DNA from 3 places in the Flavobacterium sp. TS_SC_5 genome. Region 1 is predicted to be linked to each of the others. Evidence: riboswitches for the same ligand, from Rfam matches in the RefSeq annotation. Region 1 holds a riboswitch; each other region holds the start of a gene.
What was found. Region 1 has a riboswitch for S-adenosylmethionine ahead of AC0J6S_RS09250 (hypothetical protein). Riboswitches for the same ligand answer to the same signal wherever they lie in the genome.

Region 1 (5,247 bases):
TTAGTCTTATCTATATATTCTTCAAGACCCTCAATGTTTTTCATTTTTTTGATAAGTTCGTCTTTTATTAATCTGTGCTTGTTATTGTAAAGATTTAATACATCGTAGAGAGAAGCACCTTCTTCTGCGTAAGTATATGAATTTATGTTACCTTCAAAATAAATATTTTTAACCGTTGGCTTTTCTGTCACATATTCAACAGCTTTTGCTAATAGTCCTAGGTTTGTTCTAGCAATTACTGCTTTGGATATTGTTTTTTCTCCAATGCCTTTGCCTATAATTTGGGAAGATGCTTTTAAATTAATTAATTCTTTCCATTTTAGTACTTCCATTGCAACGTTAGCTATGTCTTGGTTAAATCTAAAGCTAGTGGATAGATTGAAGTTCTTAAAGTTTACTTTTTCAAGAGAATTAATGGCAAAACGCCATCCATAAATTTGTTGGTGAGTGTCTCCAACAATCACCTTTGTGGCTTTCTGTTTTAAAAAAATATCAAGCATTGCTGCAGATGCATCTTGTCCTTCGTCAAAAAGAATATAGTCGTAATTAAGTTCTGGATTTGAAAGTTGAAATTTTTTAAGATAAAAATCATGAGTAATTTCAATTTCTCCTCTATCCATCATCCTCAAAAGCAAACTTGCCTTTTCTTCAATGTGGTGGTATAAATTAGACACCAATGCTTTTTCATTTGAGTCTGACACAATTTCCAAATAGTTCAAATCTTGCAGGTGGGTCTTTTCACTATTACAGAAGTAAGCAATAAACCTATTGATGTGGTTAGCAACAATGTATTTAGCATGTTTTTCTCCATTTCCATCCAACCCAAGTATTTCAGCAATTTCATGTGTTTTGTAATCTTGATTTCTTACTTTATATTTATTTTTGACATCAATGTACTGGTAAGCAAGTGAATGAGCTGTTTCCACCTTTACATTGTCTAAATCCTTTTTAATAAATTTTTTGGTCGCATTCATTTTTACAGACTTATTGAACGCTAGATAAAGGATTTTGCTCGTCTTTGGTCTTGCCTTTGCATACTCAATAATGGTTGTAGTTTTTCCAGACCCCGCAACAGCATTTATTTTGATATCACCAGTTGAGTAGACAATGTCGTATTGTTCTTTTGTTAATTGCATATTCTTCTAATATTTTTATTTATTGGTAGTTTTTTTGAATTATAAAGCCTGTTAAAAGACTTAAAATAGTTGATGAGTGACAAAATACGAAGCCGTTTTTCATCACTTGGCTAGATAAAAAACAAATTATTTGTGACTTAATCTTCTATGAAGCAATTTGATTTTTAGTATCTAATTCAGAGTACTCTACTGTTAAGTTTGGTGATTCTCCAAGTAATTCTTTGAACTTGCTTTCCATGAATTCTTTTAATTCACGCACATTGCTACTTGAGGTCAATATGCAATCGTGGAGCGTAAAAACTGGAATCTTACCTTTCTGTAGTTTGTCATATTCTCGGGCTATATTATCTATCATAACCTTTGCTTCAAACTGAAAACACAAATAAGACAATTTTTTATGTCTGTTTTTTAGATTCCAATTTAATTCTTCGCTTTGAACATCTTTAAATTCATTTAGAAATTTATGAATAGTTGGATATAACTTTTTAAATACTAATTGTTCAAATTTGTAAGAACTAGATTTCGCAAATAACATTGACAGTAGCCCCTTTTTAGCAAATTTTTTAAGTTCTTTAATGTCACCATCGAAGTAATGGTTAAACTGCTTATTGAATTTGTATTGGTAATATTTCAATACTTTTTTATAGTCCTTTCCCTCGGATTCATAAAAAGATTGGTCTAAAATCAAGTTGCTAAATTGCTCATAAAGCTTACCCGTTTTAACAGCATGCCCAAACTCCTGAAGCTCCGTTTTATCTAGGTCTCCCGTGATTTTATCGAAGATATAAATGATACTATTAGAATACTGATAATCGGTTAATTTACTTAATTTATTATTTAGGTAATAGTTCATAGTTACATAGAGAAAGAAGGGGACAGCAGAGGAAATGTCGACCTCCGCCAAAAATTCGCCCTGATACTGTAAATATTTACGGGTTTTTTTCGACAGCCTTGTAATGTTTGAGTGAACTCTCCCATCAGTATTAGTTTTTAATGTCATTGTATGTTCTCCATTCATTATATTTACTATGTTTTTGGCATTCCTAAGGCGTTTTTTTTGCTCTTGAGCATTTGCTTCTTCTATCGCATCAGAGGGGCTAGAAACGGCTAATTTCCCATTATTGAAATACTTAGTTAGAAAGTAATAATTAAGTCTAATCGCCTCATTTTTTGAGGGGTTTACAAATTTTTGCTTATACATATTGATTAGTTTGTAATCTTTGATGGTATAGAGTTCAAAACCTCCATCAAAATAATAATCAGTTAGCCGATACTCAAACGGATTTTTGCCAACATTATAACGAGAACCTTTCAATACATTACCAGTTCCACTGTTATTATCAAGTAAAAATCTGATGTATTTGTGGTAATCCCTACCAATTATTCGTTCCAATAGTTTAGAATGCAATCCCACCTTTTTCAAATTATCCCTTTCGTGACCTAATATTATCACTAAATGAATGATTAGATAGGCACGTTCAAAATCAAATTTAAAATCAGGTTGGTATTTATTTACCAAATATTCAAGGTTTAGTTTTTTGGGTTTTAATATATTATAAGTTTTCATTTTTTTTTAAATTTTAGACATAGCGCAGCCGTTACAATGTGGCTACATCGCTTATGTTGTTTGTTTTTAATGTTTTAATGTTTAATTATTTGGCATATTCCCTCATTCACGAATAAGATTTCGTGGGTTTTTTTGCCGAAGTAAAAGGGTACGTCAAAAAAGATGAAGATTTCCAACCCAGTAAAAGAAATAAAGATAAATTGAAAAGATTAAGCTAAAACAAAATTGAAAAGTTGTGTTTTGGTAGCTTACTTGATTTTGTGTAATTTTTTTGAAATGTATATGAACAATACATACACCTTCTGAGAAGTGGTTTTTTTTCATTTTCATACTTTTTTATTTGACAATTAGCCTTTATTTGACATTATGCCCGTATCATTTGACCACCTTTTAAAAATCTGTATGATAAATTAGGTTGGTATTCTGTTTTAGCAGAATTCTGGATACATTATTTGTTATTATTCCTTAGTGATTTTTATTAATTTTACAAGGCAAATATACGTCAAAAAAAGGACATACGCAATAGCTAAGTAATTGTTTTTAAGCTAACTAAGCTAGTTTAAAATAAAAAAAAGACAAATAACTATAATTCAGTTATTTAAGTTTTACGCTAGTTAAGATGAGTAAAAATTAAGAAAATTTTAACTATTTTATTTTTAAAATAGGAGAAAATAAGTGCTTAAATAAATATTTTATTGGCGGTTTTTTATTGAAAATTACAGTCATTGAGAAAATCAGCTAATAATTTATGTAGGATTTTAAAACAATACGCCATGCTATTAAGTCTAAAAAGTTTTACAGATACAATACTATGTAGTCCAGTACCATATGGGGGCGTTGATAAATAGTTTTTACCCCCACCCCCGTCTAATTTTAATCAATTTCATTTTCAAATCTATAGACAAATAGGTTTTCAAATTAAACATGGGAAATTTTTTGATATATAAAATTATTCATGACAATATAAAATAAGAGCGCACAATAAAAGCTCAGCAAAAAATAAGATTAAGTAAATACTACATTCTGGCAAATGTCAAAGAAGAAGGAATAGGAACAATTAACATAGTATAATGATGATTTAATGATGTAATCTAGTAGGGTAAATATTAATATATAGGATTGGAAATGATATTGGGGAGGAGCGTGAAAAAGAAACTTCATTGAGTTGAAGTAAAAAAGACTATTTTATTGTTGGATTGGAATTGAAATGCTTTTATTGATAAAAAGGAACAATTATTAGTGGCGCAAAAGTGGCAGTATACTTAATGGAAAACAAGTTTGAGGAAAGAATATAAAATCGTATCTTTGAACTTATTAATCAGTCACTTTTTGGTTTAGTAAGTATGTCAAAATGGAGATAAGGCTTGTGTTTATGGGGGTTTCCGTCACGACACTTTATTCCACAAAAAAAGCCTCGAATTTCTTCGAAGCTTTTGCTTTCTGGGTGGGAGACGGGGCTCGAACCCGCGACCCTCGGTACCACAAACCGATGCTCTAACCAACTGAGCTACAACCACCATTTGCTTAGCGGTGGCAAATATACGACATAAGTTTACTTCTGCAAATATTTTTTTCAAAAAATTACTCGAAATTTACATCAAATCTGCTAAGCTATTGACTGCCAAATATCTTTCTACAGTAAAACCTTCCGCATGATCTACTCCTGTGAGCCTTCCTAGATCCCTGGAACGGTAATTCAGGCTTTCCAGAAAATTTTTACTCGAAATTGGCGATTCCGGTTCGTTTGAATTTGCATCATAAAACTGCGAACTGTAGGCTAAAATTGACTCAATTTTTTTATCAGTAAAGCCAGTAATATCAACCACAAAATCCGGCTCAATATTTTTCCATTGTATGTAATGGTAAACTAATTTGGGTCTCCAAGCCGTTTGTTTCTCTCCTTCTAATGAAGTTTCAATTTTCGTTAATCCAGATAAAAAACAAGCATCTGATACTAATTTACTTCCCTTTGCATGATCAATATGGCGGTCATCAATCGCATTACACAAAACAATCTCCGGTTGATACTTACGAATCATTTTTATAATTTCCATTTGATGTTTTTCGTCATTGACAAAAAAACCATCGCGCATTTCTAAATTTTCACGCACTGAAACACCAAGAATTTTTGCAGCTGCATTCGCTTCCTGATCCCTGATTTCCGCCGAACCACGAGTTCCTAATTCACCGCGGGTCAAATCAATAATGCCGACTGTTTTACCTAAAGAGATTTCTTTTAAAATGGTTCCTGCACAACCCAATTCCACATCATCAGGATGCGCACCAAAAGCAAGTATGTCTAATTTCATTTAAAATTCGTTTAATGTTTTTTTGTTTAATGTTTAAAGTTGCCGATACTACTTCAAATCCAATATTTTCTTCATAGTAACAGATTTATTAACGCTTTCTTTCCATTCTTTTTCAGGAATACTGTCCTTTGTAATACCACAACCCATGTATAAATGCGCTTGGGTCAATGAAAGTTCCGAATCAACTTTTATTTGCATGCATCGTAAATTCACATACAAATCTGATTTTATTTCT
Region 2 (5,247 bases), 520 kb from region 1:
CGTATGCAGGTTTCGTAAATGGTGCCAAAGCATTATTATTGGCTGAAAACCAAAAAACAAATCACCAAGCTGGAATTATCGATTTGTTTGATATAGTTTTCGTAGCAACAAATATCATTCAATTGAAATCATCATTAAGAGATTTAGTTTACCAAATCAATCAGAATGAACCTTCTGCTGAATTTGCACAAAATTACATTCAAGATGCAATTGTCTTTTTTGAAGCAATTGAATCGTATAGAGAAAAAGACTTAGCCGATGCTTAAAAAGATACAACCAATAGTAACCCTAGTGGGTGCGGGTCCAGGTGATCCGGATTTACTGACAATCAAAGGGGCAAAGGCACTGGCTGAGGCCAATGTCGTTTTATATGACGCTTTGGCAAACGAGGAAATTTTAACCTATGCTCCTAAAAAAGCAATTAAAATATTCGTTGGAAAGAGAAAAGGCTGTCATGAATATACGCAAGACCAAATCAATCAATTAATTGTAGATAACGCGCTTACTTACGGACATGTGGTTCGGTTGAAAGGTGGTGATCCATTTATTTTCGGTCGTGGCGGTGAGGAAATAGACTTTGTTGAAAGTTTTGGGATACCTACATTTGTTGTACCTGGAATTTCATCGTCGATTGCTGTTCCTGCTTATCAAGGGATTTCATTAACCAAAAGAGGTGTTTCAGAAAGTTTTTGGGTAATTACGGGTACAACGTCCGATAGAAAATTATCAAATGATGTGGTTTTAGCTGCGCAATCATCGGCAACAGTTGTGATTTTGATGGGAATGAGCAAATTGTCACAAATTGTTTCTTTGTTCCAAAAAGAATCTAAAGGAGAAACTCCCGTTGCGATTATTCAAAACGGAACTACTGCTCAGGAGAAAATTGGTGTTGGAACAATCAATACAATTCAACAGGTTGTAACGGAGCATAAATTAAGTTCGCCTGCCATAATTGTCATTGGAGAAGTAGTAAAAGAAAGTAATAAATTGAAAGGATTTTACGAAGAATTCATAGTATCGGAAATAAGATAAGAATGGAAAGAAATGAATTATATCCTGTTTTTTTAAAACTACAAAACCTGAATGTGTTGATTGTGGGTGGCGGAAATGTGGGTTTAGAAAAGTTGTCATTTCTTTTGAAATCAAGTCCAAACGCTAATGTTGAGGTGGTGGCACCAAAGTTTCTTCCAGAACTGGAAAGCCTCGCTGCGAAACATCCTTCGGTACAATTGACTTTTAGAAAATTCAATCGATGGATGCTTCGCAAACGCCATATGGTTATTGCTTGTACGGATGATTTGAAAGTCAATAAAAGGATTTATGATTTATCCAGAAAAAGATATTTAATTTGCAATATTGCGGATACTCCGCCATTATGTGATTATTATTTGGGTGGAATTGTAACCAAAGGAAACGTGAAAATTGCGATTTCGACCAACGGAAAATCACCAACAACTGCCAAAAGATTACGGGAGTTATTTGAAGAAATAATCCCGGACGATATCAACAAAATGGTCGAAAATCTAAATGAATATCGCAAAACGCTAAAAGGGAATTTCGAAGAAAAAGTTCAAAAAATGAACGAAATAACCGAGTCGTTGAAGAATAAAGATTCAAGAGAATAGCATAAAGAACAAAGAATCCGACTGATATTTATCATTTAAAGTCATAAAAATCAGTTGTTCATTTGCAATTAAATAGTTTAGCACAATTACATTACATAAAGAATAAAAAAATGATTAAAACAGACATACTAATAATAGGAGCGGGACCTACAGGTCTATTTGCCGTTTTTGAAGCAGGATTATTAAAATTAAAATGCCACATTTTAGATGCTTTGCCACAAGCGGGTGGACAATTATCTGAATTATATCCTAAAAAACCTATTTATGATATTCCAGGTTTCCCGGAAGTATTAGCCGGAGATTTAGTTGCTAATTTAATGGAACAAATCAAACAGTTTGAACCGGGATTTACTCTTGGTGAACGTGCTGAAACAATCGAAAAACAAGAAGACGGAACTTTTATTGTGACTTCTAATAAAGGAAAAAAATTCCATGCTCCTGTAGTAGCAATTGCGGGTGGATTGGGAAGTTTTGAACCACGAAAACCATTGATTGAAGACATCGAATTTTACGAGGATAAAGGAATTAAATACTTTATCAAAAATCCAGAGAAATTCAGAGATAAAAAAGTTGTAATCGCTGGAGGAGGAGATTCAGCTTTAGACTGGAGTATTTTCTTGTCGAATGTAGCTTCTGAAGTGACTTTGATTCACCGTAGAAACGAATTCAGAGGTGCTTTAGATTCTGTTGAAAAAGTACAGGAATTGAAAAACTCCGGTAAAATAAAAATGATTACGCCAGGAGAAGTTGTTGGCTTGAAAGGTGCTGAACATTTAGAAGGAGTTGTAATCGAGGAAAATGGCGCACACCGAACAATTGAAACGGATTATTTTATTCCACTTTTTGGATTAACGCCAAAATTAGGTCCTATCGGAGACTGGGGATTAGACATTGAAAAAAATGCCATCAAAGTAAATAATGCTTTGGATTACCAAACGAACATTCCAGGAATTTTTGCCATTGGTGACGTAAATACCTATCCTGGGAAACTGAAATTAATTCTTTGTGGATTCCACGAAGCAACATTAATGTGTCAGGCAGCTTACCAAATCATCAATCCGGGTAAGAGATATGTATTGAAATACACTACAGTTTCCGGTGTTGACGGATTTGACGGAACTCGCAAAGAAGCTCCAAAAGCCGTAGTAAAAGCCATAGTTTAACAACTTAGCACAAACTAGTTAAAAATTAAAGCGCTAATACTTGCAAGTATTAGCGCTTTGTCTTTTCTTTGCACTGTTCCTATATTTATTGAAAGTTATCACGAAAGGCGGAGGGAAAGACCCGATGAAACCTTAGCAACCCTTTATCTTTAAAGAAGGTGCTACATTCTACTTTGTACTGAACAGTTTCAGTATTTAAGATAGATAACACACGAATACTCACTCAGTATTTCTCAAACCTTTTCTTGACAACATTTATTTTTAGCCCACTGAATTAATTTCAGTATCAGGAGCGAACAATTGGCGTTTTTTTGCCAATACCGTTCCCGCTTTCCGTTGCAATCTTTTACTTTTTTAAACAAAAAAAGTAAAAGGATTTTCACTTCAAACAAAGTTCACTGAACTCCTATGAGAATAGAAATTAAGTGAAGTAATCGGGGCTAAAGAGCTTAAATAGTGAACTTTTGTAATTAATAATAAGCGCTTAATACTTAGTATTTTGCGAGAATAAAACAAAAGATGTCAACTATTCAAAAAGCCATTAAAAAAAACATACTCGTACTCGATGGAGCTATGGGAACCATGTTGCAACGCTATAATTTTTCCGAAGAAGATTTTCGAGGCGAACGTTTCAAAGATTTTCCGCATTCCTTGAAAGGGAACAACGATTTATTGTCACTCACGCAACCACAAGCGATTCGTGCCGTTCACGCCGCCTATTTTGAAGCAGGTGCTGATATTGTTGAAACCAATACTTTTTCTGGAACCACAATAGGAATGGCAGATTACCATTTGGAAGATTTGGTGTATGAACTCAACTACGAATCAGCAAGAATTGCCCGTGAAGTAGCCGATGAATTCACCGCCAAAAATCCGGACAAACCTCGTTTTGTTGCGGGTTCAATAGGGCCAACAAACAGAACGGCAAGCATGTCACCAGATGTAAATGATCCGGGTTATAGAGCCGTAACTTTTGATGATTTACGAATTGCCTACAAACAACAAGTAGAAGCCTTGATTGACGGAGGAAGTGATTTGCTTTTAGTAGAAACTATTTTTGACACCTTAAATGCCAAAGCGGCGCTTTTCGCAATCGAGGAAGTCAAAGACGAACGTAATATCGATATTCCAATAATGGTTTCCGGAACGATTACGGATGCTTCAGGAAGAACACTTTCCGGTCAAACTGTAGAAGCTTTTTTAGTTTCGGTTTCACACATTCCGCTGTTGAGCGTAGGTTTTAATTGCGCTTTGGGAGCTGATTTGCTGAAACCTTATTTGCAAACGTTGTCACAAAACACTTCATTCAACGTGTCGGCGCATCCTAATGCAGGATTACCAAATGCTTTTGGAGAATACGATGAAACACCAGAACAAATGCAAGCTTTCATCAAAGAATATTTAGACGATAATTTAGTAAATATCATAGGCGGTTGTTGCGGTACAACGCCAGAACATATCAAGTTGATTGCGGATATCGCCAAAGATTATAAACCAAGGGTTTCGACGGCAACAATGTAATTATAGAGACACGATTTATCGCGGCTGACTATTAAGTAATGTGTATATTTATGAGATAACGGTGGTATTTTGACCGATCATCAACAAAACAAAACAGTTGCATTTATGAATATCAGAATAGGTGACGAGCAAAAAGATTACGACAAAGTTTGGGACATCTTCACAAATGTTATATCAACAGGTGATACTTATGTTTTTGACCCCAATACTCCTAAAGACACATTGCATAAAAATTGGTTTGCAGATTATATGGACACTTTTGTTGCAGTAGACAATAATGACGAAATATTTGGTACTTATATTATTAAGCCTAATCAAATTGATTTAGGAGACCATATCGCTAATTGCAGTTATATGGTAAAACCTAAATATCACGGCAAGGGAATAGGTAAAATTTTATGCGAACATTCAATAAAGTTTGCAAAGAACAAAGGGTATTTAGGAATTCAGTTTAATATTGTTGTAAGCACAAATACAAATGCGGTAGAACTTTGGAAGAAATATGGATTTAAGATTATCGGAACAACGCCAAAAGGATTTAGGCATAAAAGCTTAGGATTTGTGGATACTTATATAATGTTTAAAGATTTGCAGGATGGCTAATGCTCTCCCGCTAGCACGAGCAGAATGTCATTAAGTTAAAAGTTTATTTATCATTCCGACGAAGAAAGAATCTCTGTTTGTCGCTCACGTTTGTTGAGATTCCTCCTTCGTCGGAATGACAAAAAATGTCGAGGATGTTTAAGTACCTAATGGAAGAGATTTTTTCATTCCTCGCAATGACATAAAATGAACAAAATCCGCGTGAGGGATAGCAGTGAAGCTCCTTTTTTATGGCTTTTTAGCCGAAAAAAAGAGCGGGAACGTATAGCCCGACCCTTTTGGGTCACGCCCAAATAATAAGAAAAATAAGTTATTCCAGCATAGTTTTTAATAAC
Region 3 (5,247 bases), 540 kb from region 1:
TTCAAGTACCGAAAGCGTCTTAATCCCTTCTTTGTTAGAATTGGAAGTGATTAATGTTCCTTTATTTTCGTGGTTGAAAGTATTCAGAATACGAAGCGGAATATTTTTTTCTAATAATGGAATAATCGTTTTGGCATGAAGAATCGTCGCACCAAAATTTGCTATTTCATTGGCTTCGTTAAACGACAAATGGTCAATTTTTTTTGCATCAAGCACTAAGTCAGGATTTGCGGTATATATTCCGTCAACGTGAGTGTAATTTTGTAATTCGTCCGCATTTAAGTAATTCGCAATCAGCGAAGCCGTGTAATTACTGCCGTTTCTTCCTAAAGTGGTGGTGTCATTATTATTGTTCGAACCAATAAAACCTGTAATAATATTTACCGTTGTCCCGTTATTCTGCTTGAAATAATTGATGACATTTTTCTTCGAAATTTGTTCTAAAGGTTGTGCATCACCAAATTTCGAATCGGTTTTAATCAATTCTCTGGTATCTGCAAAACGGGCATTTATTCCGTTTTCAATCAAGATTGCCGTCAATAATTTTGCCGAAAGTAATTCTCCTTTAGATAAAACCTGGTCTTTAATTTTGTTGCTGTAATCACCAGTTAAACTAACGCCTTCAAATAATTTTTCCAAAACATTGAATTCTTCAGACAAATCCACGTTCTCATCTTCATCTTGTTGGTATTTCTTAAAATCCTCAAAAAGCGGTTTATAGTCTTTATTAGTAGCCGCAATATTTAATATCTCTTCCAATTCATCCGTAGCATTTCCTCTTGCCGAAACCACAATTGCAATTTCCTCTCCTTGATTTACTTTATCGGTAATAATTGCAACAACCTTATTTATTCCGTCGCCATTTGATAAAGATTTACCTCCAAATTTTAATATTTTCATTGTGTTGTGTTTTTTGGCTTAGAATATATCCTTAAGCAAATTGTGTAATTGTTTGTATTCTATCAAAAAAGCATCATGTCCATGAATGGAAACAATTTCCTGATAGCTGACATTATCTTTATATTTTTTCAATTCCTCATACGTTGCTTTATTTTCATTTGCCGTAAAAAACAAGTCTGAATTGATTCCGATAATATGAATATCAGCTTCAATTTTTGACGTTATTTCTTCAAACGAAGCACTATTTCTGGTAATATCTATCGTCTTCAAAAGTTGATTCATCATTTTATAAGACGAGATTTGAAAACGTTTTTGTAATTTTTCCCCATGATGCAACAACCAACTTTCCACATTGAAAATGGCTAATTCTTCATTAGTTGTTCGCTGAAATTTGGCAGTAAAAGATTCCGGAGTTCTATAGCAAAGCATAGCATGAGTTCGTGCATCTTCAATAGGTTTCGAAGAATTTTTCAAAATTTGTTCCTGCAAAAAGCAATTGGCAATTAACCAGTCTGTCGATTTCCAATCGGTTGCAATAGGAATTAAATGTTGCGTGATTTTTGGTTCCAATGCAACCATTTCCCAAGCAATTCCTCCACCAACAGAACCGCCAATAATAGAATATAGTTTTTTAATTTCAAGAGACCGAATCCCTTCAATAAAAATTCTGGCAATGTCTCTTGTATTAAAATCCGAATAATTCTCAATGACAAAACCATCAAATCCATTTCCGGGAACATTAAAAGCAAGTATCGTATATTTTGTAGTATCTATAGTTTTGTTGGTACCAATTAAATCATTCCACCAACCATTTTCTCCCACAACTTGTGAATTTCCGGTTAAAGCATGATTGACCAAAACGATTGGTGCGGTATGCAATTCAGGTCCGAAAACTTGAAAACTTAAGTTTAAGACAGCATAAAAAGCGCCACTTTCGGTGGTGAAATTTTGTAATATGATAGATGTTGGTTTATTTTCCAATTTCAAATCTTTTATGATTTTTGACTTGTGTTTGGAAATATTAGAAAGAAAGCTAGGAGTTATCTAGACAAATTCTTAGTGTTATCTTTCCACGATGAGCGTGGTAGAATGCAGCACCTTCTTCGATAAATCGAAGGGTTGCTAAGGCTTCATCGGGTCTAATCCCTCGTCCTTTCTTTATAACATTTCAATACGGTTGTGAACTTATAATTGCAAATTAAGGACTATTTTTTGTAACAACCAAATTTTTATGCGCAATCGATTTTTTTGTTTGGTTTAAATAAAAACCTGAAAACAATAAACATTAGATTGTTATTTTGACGAAGCATTACAAACCAATTATAGTTATTACCTCGTCAAAACAACAATTTTAAATACCTTTTTGAGAATCTCAAAACCGAAAATAAATTCGGATTTCTTAAATAAAAAGCGCTTCATTCTCTTGTGAATACATTAAAAAAAGCAAAGAATTAGGGACTACTTTCTGTGCCAAAGCGTCGTTTTTTGAAATTTCAAATCTAGGATGAATCAATTCATTTTTTGGATCGTTCTCCTTTTGTTTTTTATTCCTGTTGTTAATCCTTTCTAATAATTGGAATGTTTTTGGAAAATACTTAGTTGTGCTCATAATTTTTAGATGTTAGGTTTTAATTCGTTGTTGGTTTTATTCGCATTATGTTTTTTAAAATTAAAATATATTCTTAAAAAAAACCCTTTTAGATGTATATCCAAAAGGGTTTTAAGTTGTTTGTAAACTTATACTTTTGGAATCAACAGACGCAAATACACATAATGGCATTGGCAGCAATCATGGTATTGACAGTTGAATTATTTGTAAACTGGAATTTTAGGTTATTCATTTATATTTTATATTTCTGTACTATTATCTCCGTTGTATTCAAAAAAAAAGCTTCCCGTTATCTGGGAAGCTTTTGCTATATAATTTAATTTAAAATTATGCAATAAGCGACCCTCAGGAATTATCCTGCGCGACTTTAAACATATTACAAATATTAAATTTCATCTTTTACTTTTTATATACCCAAATTTGCAAATTATTTTTTAAAAATCCAAATAATTTTCAAAAATTTTCATCAAAATCCTATTGCTATTGTTTTTGGTAAGCAATAGAACCTGAAAAAACATTTATCCGCAAAAAAAAGTTAAGATTAATTTGCAATTCAAAATGGTTTCATACATTTGCACCCAAATACAAGAGGAAAAATTTGAACTGATTGCAACCTCTTCATAATGAAACAAATTCATTATGGATGCTGAAAATTTTTCAGTAGAAAAAATGCTAAAGCAGGAACTCTCCTTTAGTCCTTTTCAGCAATTATTTTTTCTCGCTTAATTTAAAAATAATAACTATTATGGCCTATTTATTTACGTCAGAATCTGTAAGCGAAGGACATCCAGACAAAATTGCAGATCAAATTTCGGACGCATTAATTGATAATTTTTTGGCATTTGATGCTGATTCAAAAGTAGCTTGTGAAACTTTAGTAACAACTGGTCAAGTAATTTTGGCTGGTGAAGTAAAATCAAATACATATTTAGATGTACAACATATCGCTCGTGAAGTAATCCGAAAAATTGGTTATACGAAAAGTGAATACATGTTTGAAGCCAATTCTTGTGGGATACTTTCTGCTATTCACGAACAATCTGCTGACATTAATCAAGGTGTTGACAGAGCAAATCCTGAAGAGCAAGGTGCAGGTGACCAAGGAATGATGTTTGGTTACGCTACTAATGAAACCGAAAATTATATGCCATTGGCACTTGATTTATCTCATAAATTATTGAAGGAATTAGCTGTTTTAAGACGTGAAAATAATGAAATTACGTATTTGCGTCCGGATGCTAAATCTCAAGTAACTTTAGAATATAGCGATGACAACAAGCCAACTCGTATTGATGCTATTGTAATCTCGACGCAACATGATGATTTTGACGAAGAAGCAACAATGCTTGCCAAAATCAAAAAAGATCTTGTTGAAATTTTGATTCCAAGGATTATTGCAAAAAATCCAGCGCATGCTCATTTGTTCAATGATGCAATTCAATACCATATTAATCCAACTGGGAAATTCGTAATTGGAGGACCGCATGGAGATACTGGATTGACAGGAAGAAAAATCATCGTAGATACTTACGGTGGAAAAGGTGCTCACGGTGGTGGTGCTTTCTCTGGAAAAGACCCAAGTAAAGTAGACCGAAGTGCGGCGTATGCTACACGTCATATTGCTAAAAACTTAGTTGCTGCGGGTGTTGCTGATGAGATTTTAGTTCAGGTTTCCTACGCGATTGGAGTTGCTAAACCAATGGGGATTTTTATTGATACCTACGGAACTTCAAAAGTGAATTTAACCAATGGCGAAATTGCTAAAAAAGTAGAAGCTATTTTTGATATGCGTCCTTACTTTATTGAGCAACGTTTGAAATTAAGAAATCCAATCTACAGCGAAACTGCCGCTTACGGGCACATGGGACGTACTCCTGAAACAGTTACTAAAACTTTTTCTGCTCCGGGTGGAAACGAAAAAACAGTTACTGTTGAATTGTTTACTTGGGAAAAATTAGATTTTGTTGATCAAGTTAAAGCTGCTTTTGGATTGTAAAAGGTATATATTCTATTGTAAAATGCCATTTCGATAAAATATCGAAATGGCATTTTACATCTTAAATTAACGAACTCTACCTTTAAACTCTAAGTTAATTTCCTCTATCGAATTACTGATAACAACTACTTTCCTTGATAGGTTTCCTTTTTTACTTGGTATACATTGAATATTAATCATTCTATTTTGACCAGGAAAATTTGACTTATTCAAAATAGTTCCTTTAAAGAGAACATCATAATCGCTTTTTAATTCCGATATCACAAAATGTTTCGTTGATAAGTTGATTAAATTATATTTTATTTTAATGGTATCACCTAATTGAATACTGCCAAAATCTATGAGTCTATTTTCCCTTTTAGTTTTTACATATTCACTATATGTAGTCTCTATTTCAACATGCATTCCTATATAAATAATCAAAATAAAAGCAAAAACAACAATCAAATAACGTTTCACTTTATTGTAAATCATCTTTGAATTTTTACTTTAATTTTAAAACTAACATCGCTTCCAATAGTATTATTTGTCAAATATCTTAATTTCTCATTAGACCACTCGTGAGAATACTTAGTGTTTTTAGACCATACTGGAATTTGAAAATTTGGAATTTTCTCAGAAAAAGTAAATAAATCAGTAACGGACTTATACAAATTTTTAATTTGCTTAGACTCGATTGTATTTTCAACAACATCTCTCTCTACAACAATCAAACTTACACAAAGACCACTTTTAGTAAATG

Region 2: another riboswitch for S-adenosylmethionine. It lies ahead of AC0J6S_RS06820 (homocysteine S-methyltransferase family protein); the one in region 1 lies ahead of AC0J6S_RS09250 (hypothetical protein).
Region 3: another riboswitch for S-adenosylmethionine. It lies ahead of AC0J6S_RS06755 (alpha/beta fold hydrolase); the one in region 1 lies ahead of AC0J6S_RS09250 (hypothetical protein).

What each region holds. Positions count from the first base shown of each region.
Region 1 covers NZ_CM149588.1:2,078,874-2,084,120, reverse strand. The annotation lists gene AC0J6S_RS09255 (UvrD-helicase domain-containing protein) at 1-1,136, opposite strand, end outside; gene AC0J6S_RS09250 (hypothetical protein) at 1,282-2,703, opposite strand; SAM-I-IV-variant riboswitch at 3,048-3,155, opposite strand; tRNA gene AC0J6S_RS09245 (tRNA-His) at 4,146-4,221, opposite strand; gene bshB1 (bacillithiol biosynthesis deacetylase BshB1) at 4,296-5,012, opposite strand; gene AC0J6S_RS09235 (isochorismate synthase) at 5,061-5,247, opposite strand, start outside.
Region 2 covers NZ_CM149588.1:1,558,391-1,563,637, forward strand. The annotation lists gene AC0J6S_RS06800 (nitrite reductase) at 1-266, shown strand, start outside; gene cobA (uroporphyrinogen-III C-methyltransferase) at 259-1,032, shown strand; gene AC0J6S_RS06810 (precorrin-2 dehydrogenase/sirohydrochlorin ferrochelatase family protein) at 1,035-1,625, shown strand; gene AC0J6S_RS06815 (NAD(P)/FAD-dependent oxidoreductase) at 1,736-2,788, shown strand; SAM riboswitch class I at 2,881-2,999, shown strand; gene AC0J6S_RS06820 (homocysteine S-methyltransferase family protein) at 3,308-4,309, shown strand; gene AC0J6S_RS06825 (N-acetyltransferase family protein) at 4,415-4,912, shown strand.
Region 3 covers NZ_CM149588.1:1,543,309-1,548,555, reverse strand. The annotation lists gene thrA (bifunctional aspartate kinase/homoserine dehydrogenase I) at 1-900, opposite strand, end outside; gene AC0J6S_RS06755 (alpha/beta fold hydrolase) at 919-1,881, opposite strand; SAM riboswitch class I at 1,960-2,067, opposite strand; gene AC0J6S_RS06750 (hypothetical protein) at 2,300-2,509, opposite strand; gene metK (methionine adenosyltransferase) at 3,255-4,505, shown strand; gene AC0J6S_RS06740 (DUF1573 domain-containing protein) at 4,572-4,979, opposite strand; gene AC0J6S_RS06735 (carboxypeptidase-like regulatory domain-containing protein) at 4,976-5,247, opposite strand, start outside.